One region of the Bacillus pretiosus genome, then DNA from elsewhere that is predicted to be linked to it. Evidence: a T-box and tRNA genes for the amino acid it is inferred to sense, from the RefSeq annotation. Region 1 holds a T-box; the other holds one or more tRNA genes.
What was found. The T-box of region 1 lies ahead of serS (serine--tRNA ligase). A T-box ahead of a tRNA ligase gene usually reads a tRNA of that ligase, here a tRNA-Ser.
Positions count from the first base shown of each region.

Region 2: it encodes a tRNA-Ser, which carries the amino acid that the T-box ahead of serS (serine--tRNA ligase) is inferred to sense. The anticodon was not compared.

Region 1 covers NZ_CM129593.1:16,199-24,645, reverse strand. The annotation lists gene tadA (tRNA adenosine(34) deaminase TadA) at 14-514, opposite strand; gene ACU8YW_RS00110 (cysteine hydrolase family protein) at 622-1,161, shown strand; gene ACU8YW_RS00105 (deoxynucleoside kinase) at 1,287-1,922, shown strand; gene ACU8YW_RS00100 (deoxynucleoside kinase) at 1,925-2,593, shown strand; gene ACU8YW_RS00095 (sigma factor-like helix-turn-helix DNA-binding protein) at 2,629-3,021, opposite strand; tRNA gene ACU8YW_RS00090 (tRNA-Ser) at 3,188-3,280, opposite strand; gene serS (serine--tRNA ligase) at 3,437-4,711, opposite strand; T-box leader at 4,763-4,984, opposite strand; gene pdxT (pyridoxal 5'-phosphate synthase glutaminase subunit PdxT) at 5,039-5,629, opposite strand; gene pdxS (pyridoxal 5'-phosphate synthase lyase subunit PdxS) at 5,648-6,535, opposite strand; gene dacA (D-alanyl-D-alanine carboxypeptidase DacA) at 6,697-8,004, opposite strand; gene guaB (IMP dehydrogenase) at 8,118-8,447, opposite strand, start outside.
Region 2 covers NZ_CM129593.1:4,697,524-4,705,970, reverse strand. The annotation lists rRNA gene ACU8YW_RS24415 (23S ribosomal RNA) at 1-244, shown strand, start outside; rRNA gene rrf (5S ribosomal RNA) at 346-461, shown strand; tRNA gene ACU8YW_RS24405 (tRNA-Val) at 466-541, shown strand; tRNA gene ACU8YW_RS24400 (tRNA-Thr) at 546-621, shown strand; tRNA gene ACU8YW_RS24395 (tRNA-His) at 632-707, shown strand; tRNA gene ACU8YW_RS24390 (tRNA-Leu) at 731-811, shown strand; tRNA gene ACU8YW_RS24385 (tRNA-Gly) at 841-915, shown strand; tRNA gene ACU8YW_RS24380 (tRNA-Leu) at 932-1,020, shown strand; tRNA gene ACU8YW_RS24375 (tRNA-Arg) at 1,024-1,097, shown strand; tRNA gene ACU8YW_RS24370 (tRNA-Pro) at 1,108-1,181, shown strand; tRNA gene ACU8YW_RS24365 (tRNA-Ala) at 1,196-1,268, shown strand; tRNA gene ACU8YW_RS24360 (tRNA-Met) at 1,289-1,365, shown strand; tRNA gene ACU8YW_RS24355 (tRNA-Ile) at 1,370-1,446, shown strand; tRNA gene ACU8YW_RS24350 (tRNA-Ser) at 1,464-1,556, shown strand; tRNA gene ACU8YW_RS24345 (tRNA-Met) at 1,584-1,660, shown strand; tRNA gene ACU8YW_RS24340 (tRNA-Asp) at 1,664-1,739, shown strand; tRNA gene ACU8YW_RS24335 (tRNA-Phe) at 1,754-1,829, shown strand; tRNA gene ACU8YW_RS24330 (tRNA-Thr) at 1,844-1,919, shown strand; tRNA gene ACU8YW_RS24325 (tRNA-Lys) at 1,930-2,005, shown strand; tRNA gene ACU8YW_RS24320 (tRNA-Gly) at 2,019-2,089, shown strand; tRNA gene ACU8YW_RS24315 (tRNA-Ile) at 2,100-2,176, shown strand; tRNA gene ACU8YW_RS24310 (tRNA-Asn) at 2,184-2,258, shown strand; tRNA gene ACU8YW_RS24305 (tRNA-Ser) at 2,265-2,355, shown strand; tRNA gene ACU8YW_RS24300 (tRNA-Glu) at 2,361-2,432, shown strand; gene ACU8YW_RS24295 (sigma-70 family RNA polymerase sigma factor) at 2,707-3,174, shown strand; gene ACU8YW_RS24290 (DUF4179 domain-containing protein) at 3,167-4,195, shown strand; gene ACU8YW_RS24285 (L-lactate dehydrogenase) at 4,733-5,677, shown strand; gene ACU8YW_RS24280 (S8 family serine peptidase) at 5,851-8,447, opposite strand, start outside.

The DNA.
Region 1 (8,447 bases):
AAATGCAAATACGTTAATTCTCGTTACTTTTCTCTAATTTTTTTATCGCTTTTCTTTTTTTACGAAGCTCTCTAAAAAAGTTTGTTAACAAAGTACCGCATTCTTCTTCTAATACACCAGCAACTACCTCGCATTGATGATTAAAGCGTTCATCCGTTAAAAGATTCATCAAAGTCCCTGCACATCCACCTTTCGGATCACTTGCACCATATACAACTCGCTTCACTCGTGATAAAACAATTCCACCCGCACACATCGGACAAGGCTCTAATGTTACATATAACGTCGCATCTTCTAAACGCCATGTCCCTAATTTTTTGCACGCCTCATCAATAGCTAATAACTCAGCGTGAGCTATTGATCTTTGTTCAGTTTCTCTTAAATTATGAGCAACACTAATTACTTCACCATCTAACACTATAACTGCACCAATCGGTACTTCTTGTATTGCCTCTGCTTTTTTAGCCTCTTCTATTGCTAACTGCATAAAATAAATATCTTGATCGTGTTCCATACCATAGTCCTTTCGCCTAAAATAAAATACACTTTTTTCCATTTACTGCACATGGGATAACTTTTACAAATTCAATCCACCCTAATAAAAAAGAGAGGGGATTACATATGAAGAATACTGCCTTACTCATTATCGATATGATTAATGATTTTCAATTTTCACACGGGCCCACCCTAGCTAAAAAATGCGAAATTATAACAAACCCTATTTTACAATTAAAGAAAACAATGAAATCCTTTGGCTACCCCATAATTTATGTTAATGACCATTATCAACTTTGGAGATCTGATATTGACCAACTAATTACTCATTGTACAAATGAGTATAGTGAAAATATCATTCATAAGATTGCTCCAAATACTGATGATTACATTTTTATTAAACCACATTACTCTGCTTTTTATGAAACACCTTTAAATTCCTTATTGGGCTATTTAAAAATAGAAAATCTAATATTGACAGGAGTCGCCGGGAATATATGTATCCTCTTTACAGCTAACGATGCTCATATGAGAAATTATACACTGTATGTACCACAGGACTGTATTGCCTCTAATCATGATCAGGATAATCTGCATGCTTTAAAAATAATGGAAGCCACATTAAAAGCAAATATAGTACCGTCATCTCAAATAAAAATTAATTAATACATATATTTATTTTCTAACTTTTTATATCAAATTAACCCGCTCGCTTCCCTCCTGTGCTACAATAATTCTGTTTTGTGTTTTTAGTAGTCACGGTAAATCACTGATTGAAAGGAGGAAACAGCGTGACCGGAGTACCATTTATCACGGTTGAAGGACCAATTGGTGTTGGAAAAACCTCACTTGCGAAGGCAATTTCAACTCACATGCAACTCCACTTACTAAAAGAAATTGTTGATGAGAATCCTTTTTTAGGAAAATTCTATGAAGACATCGACGAATGGAGTTTTCAAACAGAGATGTTCTTTCTTTGTAATAGATACAAACAATTAGAAGATATTAACATAAAGTATTTGAATCAAAGGAAACCAGTAGTAGCGGATTATCATATATTTAAAAATTTAATTTTTGCATCCCGTACATTAAAGAATTCTCAATATGACAAGTACATGCAAATCTATCGTATCCTTACACAAGATATGCCTGTACCAAACGTTATCGTTTATTTAACAGCTAGCTTGGAAACATTACAAACACGAATTGCGATGCGCGGAAGAGAATTCGAAAAAAACATGGATCCAAATTACTTACTACAGCTCACAAAAGATTACGAAACAGCAATGGATACTTTTAAAAAAGATCATCCAGATATCCCAGTATTAAAATTTAACGGAGACGATATGGATTTTGTAAAAAATCCTGATGATTTAAACGTCATCCTATCCGCCCTTCAAAATACTCTCTTAAAGGAGTCGGAATAACAATGAATTTAAGGCAAAAATATGATATACCAAATGACGCAGTAATCACTATTGCTGGAACAGTAGGTGTCGGAAAATCAACTATGACAACTGCATTAGCTAACGCTTTAGGTTATCGCACATCATTTGAAAAGGTAGATTCGAACCCGTATTTGGACAAGTTCTATGCTGATTTCACACGCTGGAGCTTCCACTTGCAAGTGTACTTTTTAGCAGAACGATTTAAAGAACAAAAAAGAATTTTTGAATACGGTGGCGGTTTTGTTCAAGATCGCTCTATATATGAAGACACTGGAATTTTTGCAAAGATGCATCATGAAAAAGGTACAATGACGGAAACTGATTATGAAACATACAAAGGTTTATTTGACGCTATGGTCATGACTCCTTACTTCCCTCATCCTGATTTATTAATTTACTTAGAAGGTTCTTTCGATGATATTGTTGATCGTATCCAAGAACGCGGACGTCCGATGGAACAACAAACACCAATTGAGTATTGGAAAGAGATGCATGGCCGTTACGAAAACTGGATTAATAACTTTAATGCATGCCCTGTTTTACGATTAAACATTAATGAATACGATATTTTAAAAGATGGTGATTCAATCGAACCAATCATTAAAAAAATTGGCCATTTTTTAAAACAAACACGTAAACTTGTAAAATAAAAAACCCGTGCATACGCACGGGTTTTTCTATTAAATTACTTCTTTTTTGTCGGAGCAATAATTTCACTCTCAGGTTTTCCAGCGTTAATACGCTGACGAACAGTACTTGTACTAATATCGTATGTTTCAGCAATCTCTTTAACAGTCATTTCTTTCCCGTTAATCACTGCTGTTAATACTTTACCTGTACGTTTTGGAGCTGCTTCTTTCTTTACAGCTGCTTTTTCAACTTTTTTTGGCGCCTCTACTTTTGTCGCAGTTTGCTTTACATCACAAGTGCAACCACAAAGTTTACGGAATGTATCATCGCTTATAATGCGTGACACATTTGCACCACTGTTTAAAATTCTATTGTTCTTACAGACAGGACATTGTACATAATATAAAGTTTTTCCATCTAAAGGAAACGTTTGTATAATAAGATCCATGTTGACTCCTTTCATATCTATGAAGATAATCATCGGAATATGAGTGTGTAATAAGGACAAAATCGCCTTACACCATACTTTATGATTGGTTTTAAAATAAAAACTCGTTACGTGTTGGTAACGAGTTCTCCAATCTCCACTTATATGCGCTGTTGTCAATTATATCTGGAGGAGGTAGAGGGATTCGAACCCCCGCGCGACTCTCGCCGCCTGTCGGTTTTCAAGACCGATCCCTTCAGCCAGACTTGGGTATACCTCCATATTGACATCAAATATAATATCAAAAGAAAAACAGTTAGTCAACCCTACTAAAATAAATTATGAGGAAAGGAAAATTTTACTTTTCCTCTCCTACATTATAGTACTGACAACGCTCATAATTACCAATCACTCATACCGATGAATGTTTATAAATTTACTTAATAACTGTTTTTCCTCCCATATAAGGGCGAAGAACTTCTGGAATTATAATTGTACCATCTTCTTGTTGGTAGTTCTCTAAAATAGCTGCCACCGTACGTCCAATTGCAAGACCAGATCCATTTAATGTATGAACATGTTCTGGTTTGCCGTTTGGCTCACGACGGAAACGGATATTTGCACGTCTCGCTTGGAAAGCCTCAAAATTACTACAAGAAGAAATCTCACGATATGTGCCATAGCTTGGAATCCATACTTCGATATCGTATTTCTTCGCTGCTGTAAATCCTAAATCGCCTGTGCACATGCTCATAACGCGATATGGCAACTCTAATAATTGTAACACGCGTTCTGCATCATTTGTTAGTTTTTCTAACTCTTCATAAGAATCTTCTGGTTTTACGAACTTTACAAGCTCTACTTTGTTGAACTGATGCTGACGAATTAAGCCACGTGTATCACGGCCAGCTGAACCTGCTTCAGAACGGAAACAAGAGCTAAATGCAGCATATCGTATAGGCAGTTGCTCTTTATTTAAGATTTCATCACGGTGCATGTTCGTTACAGGTACTTCAGCTGTTGGAATTAAGAAGTAATCTTCACTTTCAATACGGAATGCATCTTCTTCAAATTTCGGAAGTTGTCCTGTTCCTGTCATACTTGCACGGTTTACCATATACGGAGGTAATACTTCTTCGTATCCATGCTCGTCAGTATGAAGATCAAGCATAAAGCTAATTAAAGCACGCTCTAATCTCGCGCCAGCACCTTTATAGAATACGAAGCGGCTTCCTGTTACCTTCCCAGCACGCTCAAAATCTAAAATTCCTAAATCTGTAGCAAGATCCCAATGTGGTTTTGGTTCAAAAGCAAATTCTTTCACTTCTCCCCAATTACGTGCTACTACATTATCATCCTCTGTTTCACCAATTGGAGCAGATTCATGAGGTATATTTGGAATAGATAACATTAATCTTTCTAAATCTTCTTCAACTGTACGAAGTTCATTATCAAGATCTTTTACTTTTTCTCCAACTTCACGCATTTCTAGAATTAGAGCTTCTGCATCTTTCTTTTCACGCTTCAATACAGAGATTTGTTGAGATACTTCGTTACGTTTACTTTTTAATTCCTCTGTTTGAACAAGTAATTCTCTTCTTCTCGTATCCAGCTCTTCAAAACGACCAAAATCAGTTAAATCTTCGCCTCTATGCTGTAACTTTGCTTTTACTTCTTCAAAATTTGTACGTAAAAATTTAATATCAAGCATTATATACTCCTCCTTTTATTTTATAAAACACAAAAAACTCCCGTCCCTATATAAAGGGACGGGAGTTAACCCGCGTTGCCACCCTAGTTGAAAGCATTACCGCTTTCCTCTCAAGTAGAAATAACGGCTCTTCACCGGGAATGTTTACTAATCATAAAGATATTCCACATTCCATTCCAGGATGGATTCACAAACTGTTTCTATCGATTTCCACCAACCATCGACTCTCTATAAGAAACGGCATTTGTTACTACTTCCTATCAACACGCTTATTTTATAAAATTGTTACCATCAATTTACTATAATCTTATACAAGTTGCAAGTTACTTATACAACTTTTTTCATTTTCGCTTCTTTTACCATTTCTACAAAGTATGCTGTCACACGATGATCATCCGTTAATTCTGGATGGAATGAAGCAGCTAAAAACTGATTTTGTTTTACTGCTACCATTCGATCACCATGTGTGGAAAGTACTTCAACATCATCAGCTACATTTACAACATACGGAGCACGAATAAATACACCAATAAATTCTTCTCCTACACCTTTAATTGACAGTGCGGCTTCAAAGCTATCTTTTTGGCGTCCGAACGCATTGCGCTCTACTGTAATATCCATAGCACCAATATGTGCTTCTTCATAGCCAATAAGTGTTTTTGCAAGAAGAATCATACCTGCACATGTACCAAACATTGGTTTACCAGACTTCGCGAATGTACGAAGTGGTTCCATGAAAGCATACTTATCAATAAGACGGCGCATTGTTGTACTTTCACCGCCTGGTAAAATAAGACCATCAATCTCTTCAAGTTGCTCTATACGCTTTACAACAACAGCTTCTGCACCACTTGCTTCAACTGATTTTATATGCTCACGAACTGCACCTTGAAGACCTAGTACACCGATTTTCACCATTTTAAAGTTCTCCTTCAATTACCATCCACGCTCTTGCATACGTTGTTCTGGTAATAACGTTGAAATTTCGATACCTTTCATCGCATTACCTAATCCTTTAGAAAGGCTTGCAATTAGTTCGTAATCCTCATAATGTGTCGTCGCTTCAACGATTGCGCGTGCAAATTTCTCTGGATTCTCTGATTTGAAGATACCAGATCCAACAAATACACCATCTGCACCAAGTTGCATCATTAACGCTGCATCTGCTGGTGTTGCTACACCACCTGCTGCGAAGTTTACAACTGGCAAACGACCAAGGCGTTTAATTTCAAGTAGTACTTCATAAGGAGCACCAGTATTTTTTGCATATGTCATTAACTCATCTTCACGTAGACTTGCAACTTGACGGATTTCTGCATTGACTTGGCGCATATGACGCACTGCCTCTACAATGTTTCCTGTTCCTGGTTCACCTTTTGTACGAAGCATAGATGCACCTTCTGCAATACGACGTGCAGCTTCTCCGATATCACGGCAACCACATACAAACGGAACTGTGTAATCACGTTTATTTAAATGGTATACTTCATCAGCAGGAGTTAATACTTCACTCTCATCGATATAGTCTACCCCTAATGATTCTAATACACGTGCTTCTACAAGATGACCGATACGGCATTTTGCCATAACCGGAATTGAAACAGCGCCCATAACTTCTTCAACGATTGTTGGGTCTGCCATACGAGAAACGCCACCTGCTGCACGAATATCTGCTGGTACACGCTCTAGTGCCATAACAGCAACTGCGCCTGCCTCTTCTGCAATTTTTGCTTGTTCAGCGTTAATTACGTCCATAATAACGCCGCCTTTTTGCATTTCTGCCATTCCACGTTTTACACGTTCTGTCCCTGTTACATTTGTCATGTTACAAAAACCCCCCTAGGTGAATTGCTTTTCCCCGTTAAAGGCGAAAATTAAGAATACTCTTACATTCTACCACTAACTATCAGATGCTTGTCTACTACTTTTTCATAAAGTCGGTATGAAAAATAGGAATAAGAAAAAGCCCCTACAATGAGGAGCTTTTAAAACCAACCTTTTACTGTATCAACAGCACTATTCCATATACCACTAAAGAAAGAACCAATTCCGCGCATAGAGCGAGTAAACCAATTCGCTTCCTCTACTGCAGACGTTGTTACAAGATCTATTTGTAATGACTTACCAGATAAAAATCCAGGATCATTCGCATCTTTTGGTGTGATTACCATTTGGCCAAGTGCAGCTCCCTTTTTAATAGGTGCTTCTTGTCCCTTATTTGCTTCTTTTAATTCTGTTTTATAAACATCTTTACTTCCTTTTGGCACCGGAAGTGAAACAGCTTGTTTTGTTTGAACTGCTACATCTTTATCTTTAGCATTTTCTACTCGTACTGTTTCTTGTCCTTTTACTGAAGAATCTTTTTTATACATTTGCTTCATTTCAAAGTTAGCAAATCCATAATCATATAGCTTCTTTGTTTCATCAAAACGTGCTGTATGAGAACTTGTTTTAATAACTACAGAAATAAAACGCATTCCGTTTCTTTCAACCGTACCAGTGAAGCAATCCCCTGCTTCTGGAGTCGAGCCTGTTTTCAGGCCATCTACGCCATCATATTCTTTCACTAAGCCCTTTAACATCCAGTTCCAGTTCGACATTGCAAACTTCTCTTTTTCTGGACGGAATTCTTTTTTCGGGATTTTTGCTGTATCTAACACTTTTGGATAATCTTTAATTAAATGTTGTGCTAAAGTTGCAACATCCTTTGCAGACATTTTATTTTCTTCATCCGCTGTTGTTCCTTCAGGATGCATTCCCTTTAAATCCTTATTCGTTAAACCTGTAGAATTGACAAATTTATAATTTTTCAACCCTAGTTCTTTCGATTTATCATACATCATTTTTACGAAGTCTACTTCTTTACCTGCAATTGCTTCTGCTAATGCAATTGTTGCACCATTTGCAGAAAAGATTGCCATTGCTTCATATAACTCTTTTACTGTATAAATGCCACCTTTTTCTAATGCAACATTTGATAAAGAAGCATCTTGTGAAACTTTATACGCATATTCAGAAACCTTAATTTTTTGATCCCACTTAAGTTTTCCTTTATCCACTGCTTCATGAACTAAATATTCACTCATCATCTTTGTCATACTAGCAATTGATAATAATTCATCTGCATTCTTTTGATATAAAATTTTCCCAGAATTCGCTTCAACTAAAATTGCTGCACCTGCTTCAATGTTTAAAGCAGCTCCTGTTTCTGCTGATGCATTGCTATATGGTAACAACATACTACAAGCTAGTGTAAGCATTGTTACTAAAGCAATGAATCTTTTGCAAAACATACCTTTCACTTTTGCTACCCCCAATATCTATGTACTCACATAACCGTTATTCTAACATAATCAAAAAAAAATAGACAGAGATATCAAATCTCCGTCTATTTGTATATAAGACATTACAATGAGTAGTTTGGAGCCTCTTTTGTAATTTGTACGTGATGAGGGTGGCTTTCACGTAAACCAGCACCTGACATACGAATGAATTGTGCATTCTCACGTAAGAATTCTAAATTCTGAGCTCCGCAATATCCCATACCGGCACGTAATCCACCAACTAATTGATGAACTGTATCGGCTAAAGGTCCTTTATATGGTACTCGACCTTCAATACCTTCTGGAACAAGTTTTTTATTTCCTTCTTGGAAGTAACGGTCTTTACTTCCTTTTTCCATCGCTCCGACAGAACCCATACCACGATATACTTTAAATTGACGACCTTGATAAAT
Region 2 (8,447 bases), 580 kb from region 1:
TACGAGAGGACCGGGATGGACGCACCGCTGGTGTACCAGTTGTTCTGCCAAGGGCATAGCTGGGTAGCTATGTGCGGAAGGGATAAGTGCTGAAAGCATCTAAGCATGAAGCCCCCCTCAAGATGAGATTTCCCATAGCGTAAGCTAGTAAGATCCCTGAAAGATGATCAGGTTGATAGGTTCGAGGTGGAAGCATGGTGACATGTGGAGCTGACGAATACTAATAGATCGAGGACTTAACCATATAATATGAAGCAATGTTATCTAGTTTTGAAAGAATATAAAAAACTTGTTGACTTTAAAAGTTAAATAAGTTACAATGATTCTTGTCTTAAATGAATATAGTCTGGTAATGATGGCAGAGAGGTCACACCCGTTCCCATACCGAACACGGAAGTTAAGCTCTCTAGCGCCGATGGTAGTTGGGACCTTGTCCCTGTGAGAGTAGGACGTTGCCAGGCAAATGGAGGATTAGCTCAGCTGGGAGAGCACCTGCCTTACAAGCAGGGGGTCGGCGGTTCGATCCCGTCATCCTCCACCATTTAGCCGACTTAGCTCAATTGGTAGAGCAACTGACTTGTAATCAGTAGGTTGGGGGTTCAAGTCCTCTAGTCGGCACCAGAAAATCATGGCGGTTGTGGCGAAGTGGTTAACGCACCGGATTGTGGCTCCGGCATTCGTGGGTTCGATTCCCATCAGTCGCCCCATTTTTTCTTTGAATAATTAATATGCGGGTGTGGCGGAATTGGCAGACGCACTAGACTTAGGATCTAGCGCCTTTGGCGTGGGGGTTCGACTCCCTTCACCCGCACTTTTAATAAAATAACTCATACATGTCTTGCGGAAGTAGTTCAGTGGTAGAATACAACCTTGCCAAGGTTGGGGTCGCGGGTTCGAATCCCGTCTTCCGCTCCAATTTTCAATATGACATGCCGGGGTGGCGGAACAGGCAGACGCACAGGACTTAAAATCCTGCGGTGGGTGACCACCGTGCGGGTTCGACCCCCGCCCTCGGCACCATATGCGCCCGTAGCTCAATTGGATAGAGCGTTTGACTACGGATCAAGAGGTTAGGGGTTCGACTCCTCTCGGGCGCGCTTTTATTAACGGGAAGTGGCTCAGCTTGGTAGAGCACCTGGTTTGGGACCAGGGGGTCGCAGGTTCAAATCCTGTCTTCCCGATTTTCCAAAAACACGGGGCCTTAGCTCAGCTGGGAGAGCGCCTGCCTTGCACGCAGGAGGTCAGCGGTTCGATCCCGCTAGGCTCCACTTATTTTAATATATTTTATGGCGGTGTAGCTCAGCTGGCTAGAGCGTACGGTTCATACCCGTGAGGTCGGGGGTTCGATCCCCTCCGCCGCTACCATAAAGGACCTTTAGCTCAGCTGGTTAGAGCAGACGGCTCATAACCGTCCGGTCGTAGGTTCGAGTCCTACAAGGTCCACCACTAAAGCTTTATATCTCGGAGGTATACCCAAGTTCGGCTGAAGGGATCGGTCTTGAAAACCGACAGGCGGCGAGAGTCGCGCGGGGGTTCGAATCCCTCTACCTCCTCCATTTTTTCTAAATTAAATATTTTATCATCGCGGGGTGGAGCAGCACGGTAGCTCGTCGGGCTCATAACCCGAAGGTCGCAGGTTCAAATCCTGTCCCCGCAACCAAATGGTCCCGTGGTGTAGTGGTTAACATGCCTGCCTGTCACGCAGGAGATCGCCGGTTCGACCCCGGTCGGGACCGCCATTTTTTTACATAAAGGCTCGGTAGCTCAGTCGGTAGAGCAGAGGACTGAAAATCCTCGTGTCGGCGGTTCGATTCCGTCCCGAGCCACCATTTTGAAGTCGCAAGCCGACTTAGCTCAACTGGTAGAGCAACTGACTTGTAATCAGTAGGTTGGGGGTTCAAGTCCTCTAGTCGGCACCACTTTCAAAATGAGCCATTAGCTCAGTTGGTAGAGCATCTGACTTTTAATCAGAGGGTCGAAGGTTCGAATCCTTCATGGCTCACCATTTACAATTTAATGCGGGTGTAGTTTAGTGGTAAAACAAGAGCCTTCCAAGCTCTGGTCGAGAGTTCGATTCTCTTCACCCGCTTTTCAATTATGGGCCTATAGCTCAGCTGGTTAGAGCGCACGCCTGATAAGCGTGAGGTCGATGGTTCGAGTCCATTTAGGCCCACCATAATTATTCCGCAGTAGCTCAGTGGTAGAGCTATCGGCTGTTAACCGATCGGTCGTAGGTTCGAGTCCTACCTGCGGAGCCATATTATAGAGAAGTACCCAAGTGGCTCAAGGGGCTCCCCTGCTAAGGGAGTAGATCGCGAACGCGGTGCGAGGGTTCGAATCCCTTCTTCTCTGCCAGAATTGGCCCGTTGGTCAAGTGGTTAAGACACCGCCCTTTCACGGCGGTAACACGGGTTCGAATCCCGTACGGGTCATACTAAAAGAGATAGCATAATCTGCTATCTCTTTTTTGTTGTGTAAAAGCGGACTTTGGATAGTCTGCTTTTTTTTATGGGTTTTTTGTGTCTTTAATGCTTGATAGTAATTATTGCAATAAGTTGTAGGAGATTTATATATATGCATTTATTTTTGCAACCTTTTTATTCTCTCATTCGACTATATTAGTAAAGGGAGGAAGAAATAAAAATGGACATAGCCTATCTAGTAAACTAAGCAACAAGAGGAAATGATCAAGCATTTGAACAACTTATTACTTTTGTTCGCCCAAAGCTATATCGAACAGCCTATTCTTATGTAAGAAATGAACAAGATGCACTGGATATATACCAAGAAACAATTTATGAAGCATATCTTTCATTGAGAAAATTAAAAAAGCCGGAGAAATTTCAAAGTTGGATTACTAAAATTCTTGTTTTTAAATCCATTGATTTTGTAAGAAAGTCCTCTAGACAATTTGTTGTGAATGATGAAATGTTATCTAATTTATGTACAGAAGAGAGCATGAATAAATTAGAGCAATCGCTGGATTTAACCGAGGCATTTAATTTCTTAGATCCTACTTACAAAACCATTATTTTATTAAGGTATTATCACGATTTATCTATTAAGGAAATTGCTGAGGTTCTTAATTCTCCAGAAGGAACGGTAAAATCTCAATTACATCGAGCAAAGCAAGCCTTACGCCCCATTTTAAAGGAGGGATATAGTTATGAATAAAGAAGAAATTAATCACCATATCAATGATATTCCTATACCAGAAGATCGGTTAATTCAAAGAGAAAAAACAGCCATGCTTCAAGCTAAGAAAAATCAGTACCGTAGAAAAAAAACAATTAAGTATTCTAGTCTTATTGCTTGTGGAATATGTGTTTCTCTCTTAGGTTTTGGATTCATTTCTCCTACCATGGCAAAGACATTATCGGGTGTTCCAGTTATAGGCTCCATTTATGCACAATTTAATGATATTGCTTCTGATAAAATTGAAAAGGATGAGCTTGCCACATCAATTGAGAGACGAGATAGTCATAGTGGTTTAACGATGAATGTGAAAGAAGCTGTTTACGATGGTGGACGTTTAGTGGTCACGGTGGAATACAAAGGAGAGAATCCTATTTCCAAAAGTAATGAAGAGAAAGCTGGATTTAGTTATATAACCATTAATGGGAAAGAAGTCAGAGCTGCAATTGGTTCTACTTCACAGAAGTCAAAAGGACAAAACACCATTATTGAGCAGCATGAATTTACTCTGGCTAATTACGGTGAATTTGGTGATAAAATTGATGTTTCCGTCCATGGGAAAGATTTATTTGAACAAACAGGAATATGGAACGTAGCATTTCCTCTTACAAAAGTTGAAGGTGAGATTCATAAATTCACTCCTAATATAAAAACATCAACGAAAGATAATTTATATGCATTAACAGTAAATCAAGTAACCTTTTCTTCACTTTCAACGAGGATTGATTTGACCTTTGATTATCCAAAAGAAATGGAAGCTAATGATAGCTGGCCAGCACTTGATTATACCGTAACTGATGATAAAGGAAAAATCTACGAAGGAGTCAGCTTGCAAGTTGGTAGCACGGGACTATACGGACACCATATTGTTTTAGCTCTTCCACCAATGGATAATCCTCCAAAATCCTTAACAATTGAACCTACGTATCTTAGTGATCTAAATGATACATTAAAAAATGGAGGTGCTGAAGATTTAAAAACGACTGTGTTGCTACAATAATTAAAGAGCTTTGCTAGGTTCACATGTTTATTGACTGTTAATAAGTGACGGTATGTTAATTTGACGTGTATGGAAAAAACATCGCTGTCCAGCTAAGATAAATTTGTATCCATATAATCAAAAGACGCTATTCTTTTTGTAGAAATATACAGAAAGGATGGCGTTTGTTATGCTGTTATCATTGTCGGTTTTTGTCGGTAAGTCGATATATTGCAAAAATCGCTGATATATTTGGAGTTACGGTCCATATATTTAAAAAATCGCTGATATAATTTCACTTACCGACAAAAACATAAGAAAATCCCTTTCACAATCTAAAGAAAACGTCTCCATTGAGATGGATTCCACACCTATTCCATCAACTTTACACTCTATGTGAAAAAGTTCACAAATAGGTCATAATTTGTGAACTTTTTCACAATAATACGTGCTACAATATGAATGTAAAGAAGTTAAACAACATTAAATTAGTATTTTAATTAATTACTTAAACAATCATAAAAAAATATATGTGAACAATAGAGAGGGGAAATTACCATGAAAAAAGGTATCAATCGTGTAGTATTAGTAGGAACAGGAGCTGTAGGTTGTAGTTACGCTTACTCAATGATCAACCAAGGTGTAGCTGAAGAATTCGTATTAGTAGATGTTAATGAAGCAAAAGCAGAAGGGGAAGCAATGGACTTAAGCCATGCGGTACCATTCTCTCCATCACCAACAAAAGTTTGGAGCGGTAGCTATGCAGATTGTAAAGATGCAGATCTAGTTGTTATCACTGCTGGATTACCACAAAAGCCAGGTGAAACTCGTTTAGACTTAGTTGAGAAAAATACAAAGATCTTTAAACAAATCGTTCGCGGCATTATGGATAGCGGGTTCGATGGAATCTTCTTAATCGCAACTAACCCAGTTGATATTTTAACTTACGTAACTTGGAAAGAATCTGGTTTACCAAAAGAGCGCGTAATCGGTTCTGGTACTACTTTAGACTCTGCTCGTTTCCGTTACATGTTAGGTGACTACTTAGATGTAGATCCACGTAACGTTCATGCTTACATCGTTGGTGAGCACGGTGACACTGAACTTCCAGTATGGAGCCACGCTACTGTAGGTGTACAAAAGTTAGAAACAATCTTAGCTAACAACGAGCAGTACAAACAAGAAGACTTAGATAAAATCTTCGAAAATGTACGCGATGCAGCTTACCATATCATCGAGCGTAAAGGTGCAACTTACTACGGAATCGGTATGTCACTACTTCGTGTAACTAAAGCAATCTTAAGCAACGAGAACAGCGTATTAACTGTATCTGCATACCTTGAAGGACAATATGGTGAGAAAGATGCTTTCGTAGGTGTTCCAGCTGTTATTAACCGCGAAGGTGTACGTGAAATCGTAGAACTTGAGCTAAATGAAGAAGAAAAAGCGAAATTCGCTCATTCTGTAAAAGTATTAAAAGAAACAATGGCACCAGTACTATAATAATTGCTAAATAATTCAGAGGCGGGAAACTGCTTCCTACCTCTGAGTTTTTATATAATTTAATATAAATTCCTTTTCCGGTTTCCCTTGTATATCCCCAATATACCCCTTTTGCTGGATAAGGGTCGTTTATAGAAAAGAGCACTCTACTTTATATAGAGTGCTCTTTATTATTATTTTTTAGGTGTTAATCCTAATTTCTTTAAAATATCTGCCAGTGTACCGCTTTTTGATTTTTCAACAGGTATTTGTGATTTAGATGCATCTGGTCCTTTTTTCAAGAAGTTCTTTTCAACGAAACGAATATCTTTTTCGTCGACAATGCCATCTTTGTTAAGGTCGCCGTCTTTCACAGATAGTCCTTTTTTACCATAGTTGCTAGCGATAATTTCAGCATCTTTCATATCAATTACTTTATCAGCATTTACATCGCCAGCAAGGTTTTCGTCAGGTCGTGCATAATAATATTGACCAAGTAGTTTACCATCTTTTTCAGTACCTAGTTTTGTAGTTAGTCGGCTTGTTAAATGTCCTGGAACCTCCACGTATAAGTTATAATCACGTTTATTAACAGGAAGTCCATTCAATTTGAAGTAACCGTATTTATCAAGTGAGCCTTCAAACTTATGACGGTAAGAATCTGTTGCATATACTTTTACACCAAGCTTTGTATAATCAAATTTCTCATCTAAATATCCACGTTCATTTAAGAATGCACCAGGTTTAATATTTCCTTCTACTTTTGAGTTTAAAGACATAACTGAGAATGTTTGATCTTGAAGCACACGCATTCTGCTTGGCTCTGATTCACCTTGTTTCCAGTAAACGAACACCGGTAAATCTAATTGAGCATTTGCTTCATAAAACTCATCATTTTCTACCTTGAAAGTTACATCAATGAACGGGAAGTCACCATCTAATCCGGCGAAGTTTTTATCATCGATAGCTCCGCCTACTGTAACAGAACCTTCTTCTAGTTTCGGCTCATTTACTTTTGCGGTTACCCCTTTTTCAGAAAGGAGTTTTTCAAAAGTAGGATTCAATTTCGCATTTGCAAATTTGAAGTTCTTCTCTAGGAATTTTACGTTAAATTCTCCAGATACAAATTGTTTCACATGTTTGGCGTTTAGTGTCACAGTGAATTCATCATCTTTATATAATTCTTTTTTATCATAACTAGCTTTTGCATATTGAGCACCTTGCGGAATAAACCAATAGTTATTTACACCGCTTGGATAGTCAGGACCTGCAGTTGCATAATCGAAAATATATACGCCTGTGTTCATTGGACCTTCAGTTTTAAAGGAATCAGGTGTAATACCAACTTTAAAGTCACCATTTTCAGTAATAGGTAAAAACTTGTGCAAGTAGGGAGAATAGTCATAGTACATAACGCCGTTCGCTTCTTGCGTAATGTTTAATCCTTTTCCTCTTAAGTAGTCAACGTTAGAATCATATACATTTCCTTTAACCCATAGTGCTTTTTTACCGTCTTCTACTGTATAGTTTTCTTCATTTAATTCATAAATACCAGGCTGTAATCCAGTTAATTTCACTTCTGGCGGTGTATTATCAATTACGACATAATCACCTTTCACACGTGCTTTCCCGGCTTTATCGTAGCCAACAAATTCAATTGTGTAATCTCCTTCTGGTAAGTCGATTTTTTCATCACCAATTGGTTTTGCAGGATCATTTGTAAAAGGATACACTCTGCCGTTAAAGAATGAATCTAAATAGTAATACACATCTGTTTTTAATCCACTCGTGTTTAATGTTCCGATGAAGCCAAGTGCTTTATTTGTTTTGGAATCTTTCACGATAAGATCTAACGTTTCAAGTTCGCTATTTAATTGGAACGCCCCGTGAACATATGATTCGCGGTATGGATTGAATGTAGATGTATCAGTTGAGATTGTTTTTCTTGATAATAGTGCATTTTCAATACCAGGCTCTGACACACGAATAGAGAACGGAATTTGATACGTTTCTTCTTTATTTTTCGTATTTGTAATATGAATATATCCTTCATATCGGCCTTGCTTTGCACCAGCAGGAATATTAATTTTTGCTTCAATTTCATCTGATTTACCAGCATCAATCGTAATTGTTTCAGAAGTAGAAATTTTTACACCGTTTGCGGTAGCGTCATTAATGGCAGAAGAAGCTGGTGTATAAGAAATTTCTGTTTTAAATTCTTTCTTCTCTTGTTTATTGCGGTTTTCAATTTTAATTTTTCGTTTTTGTTCAATGGATTCCCCGTCTTTTTGATAGTATTTACCGAATGCAATGGATCCAGTTTCGTCTGGTACTTCAATCACTTCATCATTGACAATTGTTTTTGTCGTATCTAACACTTTAAAACTTGTTTCCGTGTGAACAGAGTTATAAGCATCTACTCGTCCAGCTCCAACTTCATATACGGAATACTTTTCTTTTAAATCATCAGCTGTGTTCATAAGAGATGCCTTTACATCGAATGGAGAGTATTCTGGGTGTTCTTGCAAAATAAGAGCAGCAACGCCAGCGATATGAGGAGATGCCATGGATGTTCCTTGCATACGTTCATAGGAAACATCGTAGTTTTCACCTTCTTGCGGGTCGTTAATATATTCAGGTACTGTTGAAAGTACCGCAACACCAGGCGCTGTAATATCAGGTTTAATATCATCATTTGATGTAACAGGGCCGCGTGAGCTAAAGTCTGCAAGATGATCGCCTTCTGTTTGAATATAATTTATTTCATCGAAAGTTAAGGATGTTTTGCCTT